DNA from 3 places in the Halobacillus sp. genome. Region 3 is predicted to be linked to each of the others. Evidence: riboswitches for the same ligand, from Rfam matches in the RefSeq annotation. Region 3 holds a riboswitch; each other region holds the start of a gene.

Region 1 (3,281 bases), on a different contig from region 3:
CCGCTTTAAAAGTAGGTGCAGAGATAACCGTGAATTCTGCCTCATGATTTTTCTCTTCTTCTTCGTCTGGTCTAATAAACATTTGGTGGGCGAACAAGTTATGCCATGCAAACTCATTAATTACCTGAATCGGAAGGCGGAACTTTTCATCTGCCCCTGCGTATCCTTTAAAAACAAATAAATCATTGCGATTTTTCAAGTAATCCAGTACTTTATGATAAAGGTTTACAAAAACTTTGTCTTCAATAGGTTGATTTACTTTGCCCCAGTCGACCAATTGGCTAGACTGGTCATCCTTGACAATGAATTTGTCGTTGGGAGACCTTCCCGTATAAGCACCGGTTGTGGCCTGGATGGCACCTTTATTTGTCAATGTTCCTTCGTTGCGATCCAGAACCCTTTCCACTAGCTGAGGGACCGATAATTGATGGTGGACATGGTCTTGAGCTAATAAAAGATTCAATTCTGACATTTGATTAATGGCACTCATATGTGTCTACCCGCCTTTATAAGAAAATTTTAAACCAAGCTATGTGTTAATCTGAACATTAGTATAACACAATCGTTTTATTAATCCATACTAATAATGAAAATGCTTTCAATAATTTTTGTGATTGTCAGGTTAAATCTTAAAGTTGTTTTTTGCAAGCTGGATGATCTGGAAAAAGCACGACATTTATTAGATATTCAGCAATATTGAGGACAGGGAATTCTTTTATTATCTAATCATCCCTTAACGGAACGGCAATGGGTGAATTCGGGAAAACGTTTAGGATAGACGTTCATTCGAATACCGGTGTGAAGTTGAAAAACCATTCAATTATTTCCAAGTGCGTTAAGAGGTGATTAATTTCTTCCTTTAGTATAGAGGAAATGAAGAAATGAGAATGTGAAAAGTCATATGAATTATACTATGTAGGAATAGGCAGAAGGTTTATTATTTTCGCCAAAAAATTTGGTGGCCATTACAATGGGAGACCAATATTGAAACGAGAGAGTAAATCCTGGAAATGGGCGTTCCTCACAGCATTAGTGCTTTAATTGACATTAAAGTACGTTTTCGATACGATATCTTAGAACGGAAACTCTCTTATCCAGAGTAGGTGGAGGGACAGGCCCTTTGAAGCCCAGCAACCGTCATGTAAAATATGACATGGTGCTAACCTGAAGCAAGGACGAATACTCCTTGGACGATAAGAGCGAAAGGAAGCAGCCCCCTTTCCTCGAGTCAGGAAGGGTTTTTTCTATTTTTAAGGCAATATCTACACCAAGTGATATGCCGATTGCTATTCCAAATTGCTTGCACCTTAGGTTGTGACATCCATAAGAAAAGAACATAGATTGAGACTATGAAAAAGTTTCTACACATACTGGTAAAGAGTTCCGTCTAAATACTTTGTACTTACAGAAGGAGGAGTTTTTCAGAATGCCAGCCAATCGCCGGTTATTCACATCAGAATCTGTTACAGAAGGTCATCCGGACAAGATTTGTGACCAGATTTCTGATGCTATTTTAGATGAAATTTTAAAAAATGATCCAAATGCAAGAGTTGCATGTGAGACAACGGTAACAACGGGACTAGTACTTGTTTCAGGAGAAATCAGTACCAATACGTATGTTGATATTCCAGCCATTGTTCGTAAAACCATTAAGGAAATTGGATATACAAGAGCTAAATTTGGATTTGACGCTGATACATGTGCTGTATTGACAGCCATTGATGAGCAATCTCCTGACATTGCCGGCGGCGTAGATGTTGCCTATGAATCCAGAGAAGGTCAAATGAGTGATGATGAAATAGAAGCTATAGGAGCCGGAGACCAGGGACTCATGTTTGGTTTTGCTAATAATGAAACCAAAGAACTGATGCCGTTACCGATTTCATTAGCTCATAAACTTTCCAAAAGATTATCAGATGTACGTAATGACGGAACATTGGAATATCTTCGCCCAGATGGAAAAACGCAAGTAACGATTGAATACGACGTTAATGATCAACCTGTTCGAGTGGATACGATCGTTATATCAACCCAGCATGCAGAAGAAATTACACTTGAACAAATAAAAAAAGATTTAAAAGAACAGGTTATTGATCCTGTTGTCCCTTCTCATCTAATTGATGACAGCACAAAGTACTTTATTAACCCTACAGGCCGCTTCGTTATTGGAGGACCTCAAGGTGACGCCGGATTAACTGGCAGAAAGATCATTGTAGATACTTATGGCGGCTATGCGCGTCATGGGGGCGGGGCATTCAGTGGAAAAGATGCTACTAAGGTGGACCGTTCTGCTGCCTATGCGGCCAGATATGTAGCTAAAAATATTGTAGCAGCTGGTCTTGCTGATACAGTTGAAGTGCAATTAGCCTATGCTATTGGGGTAGCGCAGCCAGTGTCCATTTCCATTAACACCTTTGACACAGGAAAGGTAGCTGAAGAAGACCTCGTGGCAGCTGTAAGAGAATTGTTTGATCTCCGTCCTGCAGGCATCATTAAAATGCTTGATTTGCGCAGACCCATTTATAGGCAAACAGCTGCCTATGGTCACTTTGGCCGCACGGATGTAGAATTTCCGTGGGAGAGAACAGATAAGGCAGAAGAGTTAAAACAGCGTTTCAGTTAATAAACTGCTCGTGTATTAAAAAGGGAACTTCCTAAAAGAGGAAGTTCCCTTTTTAATAATAATATAGATACGATGATCGTTAGATTGTTTAACCTTGTATTCCTTTATAATATTGCCCTTTCTCTACATAACTGGTTCGGATTCGATTCATTTCTTTGATATCATCTTCGGTCAATTCACGTACGACTTTAGCCGGCCGGCCGAAAGCAAGGGTGTTCGGAGGGATTACTTTACCTGGAGGCACAAGACTGCCGGCGCCAATAAAAGCCTGTTCTCCTATTTCAGCTCCGTCAAGTATTAAGGACCCCATGCCTATTAAAGCATTTTTCTTAATGTGCGGAGAGTGAAGGGTAACCTGGTGCCCAACCGTAACGCCATCTTCAATCACCAATGGAAGACCAGGACTCTGATGAAGAAGACTAAGATCCTGAATGTTCACATTGCTGCCAATATGTACGGATGATACATCTCCACGGATGACTGTTTTAAACCAAATACTTGAGTACGCTCCGATCGTTACATCCCCAGTGATTACAGTATCTTCAGCAATATAAGCAGTATCATCTATCTGAGGTTCTTTTCCTTTATATTCGCAAATCATACTAAACCCCCTTATAATATGGTTATATTAAGTATAGCAAAGTGATAGGAGCCGTGT
Region 2 (3,281 bases), on a different contig from region 3:
AACAGTAATTCCGGAAACCAGAGCTGGCATTGACTCAGGAAGAAGCACCTTAAAAATCAAAGTAGAAGATTTAGACCCCATCGATTTAGCAGCTTCTATGACACCTTTATCCACTTCTTTCAATGCAATCTCAACAAGCCGTGCATAGAATGGCGCGCCACCTATAATTAACGCAGGGAGTGCCGCTTTAGGACCTCGAATAGTGCCAATGAGAAAATCAGTAAATGGGAATAATAACAGAATTAAAATGATAAAAGGTATAGCCCTGAATATATTAACGACTGAAGCAGTTATCCAGTTTAATATCTTGTTCTGCCACAGACCTCCAGGACCTGACAAGTACAGAAGCAAACCTAACAGTAAGCCTAAAATAAACGTACCTGCTACAGAGATAAGCGTCATGTAGAGTGTTTCATTAGTAGCTGTTATCAAATCATCCATAGTGACGTTTGGGAAAAACTGATTAATCATCTGGACTCACCTCCACTTCTACAGAGGTGGATTGAATATATTCAATCGCACGCGTGATTTCTTCTTTATCACCCAAGAATTGAACAAACATTGTTCCATACGCACCCTTTTGGGTTTGGGTGATCTTTCCGTGCAATATGTTTACATCTAGCACAAATTTTCTGGACACTTCACTGATTAAAGCCTGGTTGGTGCTCTCACCTACAAAGTGCAGACGAAGAATTTCACCAGTTTTATAGGTGTCTTTTATGAGTTGAAGGGAATGTTCCCGTTCAGGGTCTCCCATTACCTGATCGACAAACTTCTTGGTAACCTGTTCTTTTGGATAAAGGAAAACATCAAGCACGTCTCCCTGTTCCACAATTTTACCTTGCTCCATAACGGCTACCTGATGGCAAATCTTTCGAATCACATGCATTTCATGGGTGATGAGTACAATTGTCAGTCCAAGCTTCTCGTTAATATCTACTAATAGATCAAGAATAGAATCCGTTGTCTCTGGGTCAAGAGCTGACGTCGCTTCATCACAAAGAAGAACTTTCGGTTTATTCGCTAACGCACGAGCTATTCCAACTCTTTGTTTTTGTCCGCCACTTAACTGAGACGGGTAAGAATTGCCTCGTCCACTAAGACCCACCAGGTCTATTAATTCATTAACACGTTTGGTTCTTTCGCTTTTTGGTACGCCAGCTATTTCAAGTGGAAAAGCTATATTATCGTGGACGGTTCGAGACCACAAGAGATTAAAATGCTGAAAGATCATACCAATCTCCTGACGGGCCTCCCGCAGCTTCCCTTTGTTTAGAGAAGTTAATTCTTGATCATCGATGGTGACCTTGCCGTCCGATGGATCTTCCAGGCGGTTTAGCAGCCTTATAAAAGTACTTTTTCCAGCACCGCTATAACCGATAACCCCGTAAATCTCTCCTTTTTTTATCTGTAGACTAAGGTCGTCGACGGCACGGACCTCCTGATGTTTTGTACGAAAGACTTTGGATAAGCCTTTAATTGAAATCATGTCGTCTTCCCTCCAATAAAAAAACCTCTCTGCTTGAGAACAGAAAGGTTAGCGTAACAATCTTTATCTGTTCTCTCATCTTCACAAGGAATTACCTTGCAGGAATTGGCACCTTGCCAAGTCTTAGCTTGCCGGTTGCCGGGCATCAAAGGGCCAGTCCCTCCGCCTCTCTGGATAAGAGATTTTACTATATTAATTTATTATCACTTTAATACGTGTACGTACTATAAAGAGGATTCTAGCATTGTTAGAATTTCGTGTCAACTTGATAATAATCCTGTAAATTCGACAAAATAAAAACTCTTCGCTATTTAGAAGAGTTCGTTTAAAACGCTCTTCTCATCTACCAAAGTAAGATACTTTGTAGGAATTAGCACCGTGTTCATCTGCATGAACCGGTTGCCGGGCATCAAAGGGCCAGTCCCTCTGCCTCTCTGGATAAGTGAAGATGTCGCTATTAAATTAATGATTATGTTAGCATGGGGCTATAAATTAAGTCAACAATTAAGGAGTGGTCACGTTGAGGAATGCGCCAAGTTTCGAACTTCCATATATCAATAAGGAAGGAACGTATAACAATAAAGAGGATCTGGGGAAAGTCATAGTACTTACTTTTTGGACCTCCTGGTGCCCCGATAGCGGGAAAGATTTACCCAAAAAAGAACAGCTTTATAAAACAATGAATCATGAGAAAGTAAAAATGATAACTATAAATGTAGCAGGACGTGAACGGAGCGAAGCTGAGGCAGAAGAATATGCAGAAAAGTTTTTATCTCAGCCAGCCCTTAAAGACCAAGGACGAACAATTTACGATTTGTATAATAGCGACGGCGTACCCACCACCGTTATAATTAATAAGGATGGTTTTATTCATTCACAATTCGGGGATAAAGCAAATTTCTTATCCGTTGTAGAATCTCTCGGTGAACTTATCTAGCCAATAATAGAAGTGATTCTATAAATAATATATTTCGGTACGCCCCTTGAACTTTAATGGTGGTTTGGGGAAGAGAAGTTAACTTTTGTTCTCCCGCAAATAAAGTTTTCATAATACTACTGGAAGATTGCAAGCGAATATCATTATGCCCATTATCCTGATGATCTGTTTTAAGATGTACACCTGAATGATCTATATACAGGTAAACTTTAAGACTGCCGACCAGAAGAATTACGTTAAGCGTGCGTTCTCGCCAAGTGGGCAAAAGATCTGTTCTCTGGTTCACTTGTTTAACCCAATCTTGTATGAATTCCATCATTGTTAACTCCTCCTTTATTTGTTAAATAAATTCTTGATAAGGAGGAGTCATCCCTTCTAAAATAACGAAGAATCGTTCGTCATTTACCGGGTAATTCATTTATTTTTTTACATATTCAGAAAGTTTGTCGTACATAAAAGGAACAGAATGAAAGGCATAAATTTTCTCTACAATTTCTCCTTGATGGGTTACCAGAAGACAGGGCACACTTTTAATTTGATACGTTTTCATTAAGTCAGGATGCAGCGAAGCATTGCACTCTTTAAATAATTCCCTGTTATATGTGACCTCAATGGTCGTAAGCATTCTTCTCGCCAGGTGGCAGGTTCCACAAAAAGGAGTATGGATGAATGTTAATCCAATGTTTTGCTCTTCTAACTCATGGCCTGCTGACTTGTAATCTATTTCCTGCACTATGATCCTCCTAAATGAGATAAATGGACTTTACTTTAAAGTGCCTATTTAATAAGGCTCTAGCTAATTCGGGCTCCGGAGTGGCTGCCACTTCCCGAAATGCTTTATCTATATAGATGTGT
Region 3 (3,281 bases):
GACTACCGGTGCAAATGTGGCGGAGTTTCTCATGGTCCAGGCGAGTACGTTCCACCATGCGGATTGTTCTGTACGAAGGAATCCGAAAATGATCATGAGTCCTGTCAGCAACAGCAGCGACCACTTAGTATATTTAACTAGTTGTTCTGGAGAGGCCCCAGGGAAAATGGCGCTTCCGACGTCTTTCCCAAGACTGGTGGCTCCTGAGAACTGACAAGGCGCGCCCCATCCGAGAGCACATGCCCAGATGCCTAAGAAGAACAGGCCGACGAATGGAGCGGGCAGTACTTCCATTAAATATTGGGGAAGAGCAACAAGTCCGAGGCTTGCGTCAGGAACGACCGCAGCGGCAGATAAGCCAAATAGAATACCCAATAGAATAAAAGGAACACTCATCACTTCTGCGACGATTAAGCCTTTACGTCCTTCTTCAGGCGTTTTACAGGATAAGGCCATTTGAAAAGCTGCCTGCGCTAGAATCACGTTTACCAGGAAAGTGGCAAACCATACTAGGATTACTTGAAGGCCTGCGCCTCCCCAATCAAACATGCTCGGCTGCTCGGCTGCAAGCTGTTGTAAGCCGGAGATGCCCGGGTTGATGAAGAAGGCCACGGTTCCAATGATAAACATAATGGCAAAAATAATCGTGTTCATCGTTTGTGTAAAGGCAACAGCCCACATACCGCCTGACTGCAAATAAACAAATAGTAAGATCGCTGTAAAAGCGACGGACAAGGATAACGAAACGCCGGTAAACACGTGAAAGGCAGAAGCAAAAGCAATCGCTGTAGCGACGGACCACATTGGGAAGGCGAATGCTGTAATCGCACCTGATAAAGCTTTAGCACGTCTGCCGAATTGATCGCCGATTAACCCCGAGATGGTTACAACTAACTTCTCACGAAACGATTTGATTAATAATAAGGCAATCAGTAAGACTTGTAATGTTTCTGCGACTCCGTACCAGATGGCGGAAATTCCTGTCAGGTAGGAAAGCTCGACAATCGATATGTACGTCGAACCTGAGAAGAGGCCAGTTATACAAAAGGCTACGGTCCACCATCTAAATGTCCGTCCCCCTACAAAATATTGCTCGCCGCGATTGGCTTTTCGTTTCGCCACATTACCAACGATGATGAGGGCGAGCGTGTATAATAAGGCAAGTGAAATCATCCAAATTCCATATGAACTCATGTTTGTACCTCCTTGTTGATGTTCCAGATTACTTCAATCTTTACGTTTGCATCCTTAAACAAGTTGTAAGCCGGGCAGCGTTTTTGAACGTGTTGAATAAAATCTTCTTCGTCGACTTCTTTTTCATCAAATGTAACGTCCACCTCAAGCGTCACGGTTTGAAAGTGGGGGCTCACATCAGCTGTCCCGAACAACCCTCTGTGATCGATATCCCCGCTTGAAGCTGCCTCCAGTTTTTCAATCGTTAACTCTTTTTCCTTCGCCACCATTTCGACCACAATCATGAAACAGCCGTTAAGCGATCCAGTGATGTATTCCATAGGAGTTAATGCTTCATTAGAACCTCCAAGTTTCTCGGGTTCATCAATTGTAAACGTAAAGTCCCGAATGGAATGCGCATTCTGAAACTGGCTGGTGCGCTTGCTTTGTGTGTCAATCGAACGTAATGCTGACTTCTTCTGTGTTTGCTGAACTGTCATTTCATGTCCCCTCCGTTTAAAATATAAAAAACCCTTCTACTTTTCTGTAAGAAAAATAGAAGGGTTGGTTTAAATGTCCCGACTCTTATCTTTCAGACAGAAAATGTCTGCTGGAATGAGCACCTTGTTTATAAAACAGGTTGCCGCGGGATCAAAGGACCAGTTTCCTCCACCGCTCTCGATAAGAAAATTATGAATTTAAAGAATATTGTACTTTTTTACTTAATCATCTGTCAACAACTTTTTTGAGTGTCAGCTTTTGAATAAGGAAAGGATGAGCGGGGAAATCGCTTAACCAGATGAATTCATTACATAAATGAATCAGGTTATCTTTTGCAAAAAAACAGAAGCACTTAGCTCACTTGATGCCGTTGTTCCCCCCGCATCAGCTTACCGCCAAACTCATTTATAAAAATAGCTGCAAGGATCAAAAAAACGCCGACCCACTGCAAAAAGGTGACCGTTTCTGAAAGAATCAGCATGGCTGAAATAATGGCGACTGGAAGTTCCACAGAACTCAGCACATTAGCGAGACGACCCGAAATAAGTGGAGCACCGCCCGCAAAGAACAGAGGAGGAATAACGGCTCCTACTAGGGCAATCCCAGCACCAATCGTCCATAAGCGCATGTCCAGGACGGGAACGGTAGGAATGTCGCGGATGAAGATGAGCATCACAAGCACCAAAGATCCCGTCACCATAAGTGAACTTCGCAGTATAGGGTGGGAATCAACAGCCACCTGACCACTAAAAAAAATAAAGCCGGCATAGGAAAACCCTGACAACAGTCCGAGTAGAAGACCGACCGGGTGTAAATTGAAACCACCATTTGTAAGTCCTGAAGCTAACACGACCCCCGTAAGTGTGACGACCAGGGAAATCAAGTGAATGCGTTCAGGTGGAGTTTTGGTGAAAATCCATTCATACAGCATACCGATCCAGACAAATTGGAAAAGCAGAATAATCGCAATAGAAGCGGGGAGGTACTGCATCGCTCCGTAATAAAAGATACCCGTCAGTCCAACCGTACTGCCTGTAGCAGCAATTTTGACAAGGTCCCATCTTTGAATTTCTTTTACATGCAGCCCTTTCCAAAAAGATAAGCCCCACAGTAAGACAAAGGCAGCGAACATTTGGACAATATTTAACTCCCCCAGAGAGTACCCATATTGAAAGCCTGTTTTTACAAATATAGGGGTGAAGCCAAAGCTTGCCGCACCCAGGAAGACGAGAATAATTCCTTTTCCTTTCATTACTAATAACCTCCCATCAAGACAATCTGTGCTTCTATCCTTTCGAACACACTGGTTCTATTATTTCAAAGCCCCTTTGAAAACTCAATTTTAGTGAGGAAAACAAGTGTATAACCAATGGAGAATGTATTCAGAAATGTCGGATTTTCAGGGGAATTCTTGAAAATCATAGCGATAAATGTAAAACGATTTTTACAGGGATTTTCTCCCTTTTGTCGAACTAAATGGGTATAAGGGAATCGCTATAAAAATCAGAAAAACAAAAAGGAGTGTTCGTGGGGATGTTCAAGAATAGTCTATTAAAGTTCATGCCGTATAAAGAGCAGGGTATGGTGGAAACGAATCTGGTCAATGT

What was found. A riboswitch is a leader RNA that binds a small molecule or an ion and turns the genes downstream of it on or off. The one in region 3 is predicted to bind S-adenosylmethionine.
Region 1: another riboswitch for S-adenosylmethionine. It lies ahead of metK (methionine adenosyltransferase); the one in region 3 lies ahead of WAM07_RS06975 (OsmC family protein).
Region 2: another riboswitch for S-adenosylmethionine. It lies ahead of WAM07_RS14295 (methionine ABC transporter ATP-binding protein); the one in region 3 lies ahead of WAM07_RS06975 (OsmC family protein).

Annotation. Positions count from the first base shown of each region.
Region 1 is NZ_JBAPTY010000384.1:6,889-10,169, reverse strand. It holds gene pckA (phosphoenolpyruvate carboxykinase (ATP)) at 1-490, opposite strand, end outside; SAM riboswitch class I at 1,088-1,200, shown strand; gene metK (methionine adenosyltransferase) at 1,427-2,623, shown strand; gene WAM07_RS16050 (gamma carbonic anhydrase family protein) at 2,712-3,224, opposite strand.
Region 2 is NZ_JBAPTY010000336.1:14,432-17,712, reverse strand. It holds gene WAM07_RS14300 (methionine ABC transporter permease) at 1-471, opposite strand, end outside; gene WAM07_RS14295 (methionine ABC transporter ATP-binding protein) at 464-1,489, opposite strand; SAM riboswitch class I at 1,562-1,670, opposite strand; SAM riboswitch class I at 1,826-1,934, opposite strand; gene WAM07_RS14290 (TlpA family protein disulfide reductase) at 2,010-2,426, shown strand; gene WAM07_RS14285 (hypothetical protein) at 2,419-2,745, opposite strand; gene WAM07_RS14280 (thioredoxin family protein) at 2,845-3,159, opposite strand; gene WAM07_RS14275 (toprim domain-containing protein) at 3,170-3,281, opposite strand, start outside.
Region 3 is NZ_JBAPTY010000155.1:706-3,986, reverse strand. It holds gene WAM07_RS06980 (sodium:solute symporter family protein) at 1-1,194, opposite strand, end outside; gene WAM07_RS06975 (OsmC family protein) at 1,191-1,673, opposite strand; SAM riboswitch class I at 1,756-1,861, opposite strand; gene WAM07_RS06970 (EamA family transporter) at 2,027-2,926, opposite strand; gene WAM07_RS06965 (hypothetical protein) at 3,208-3,281, shown strand, end outside.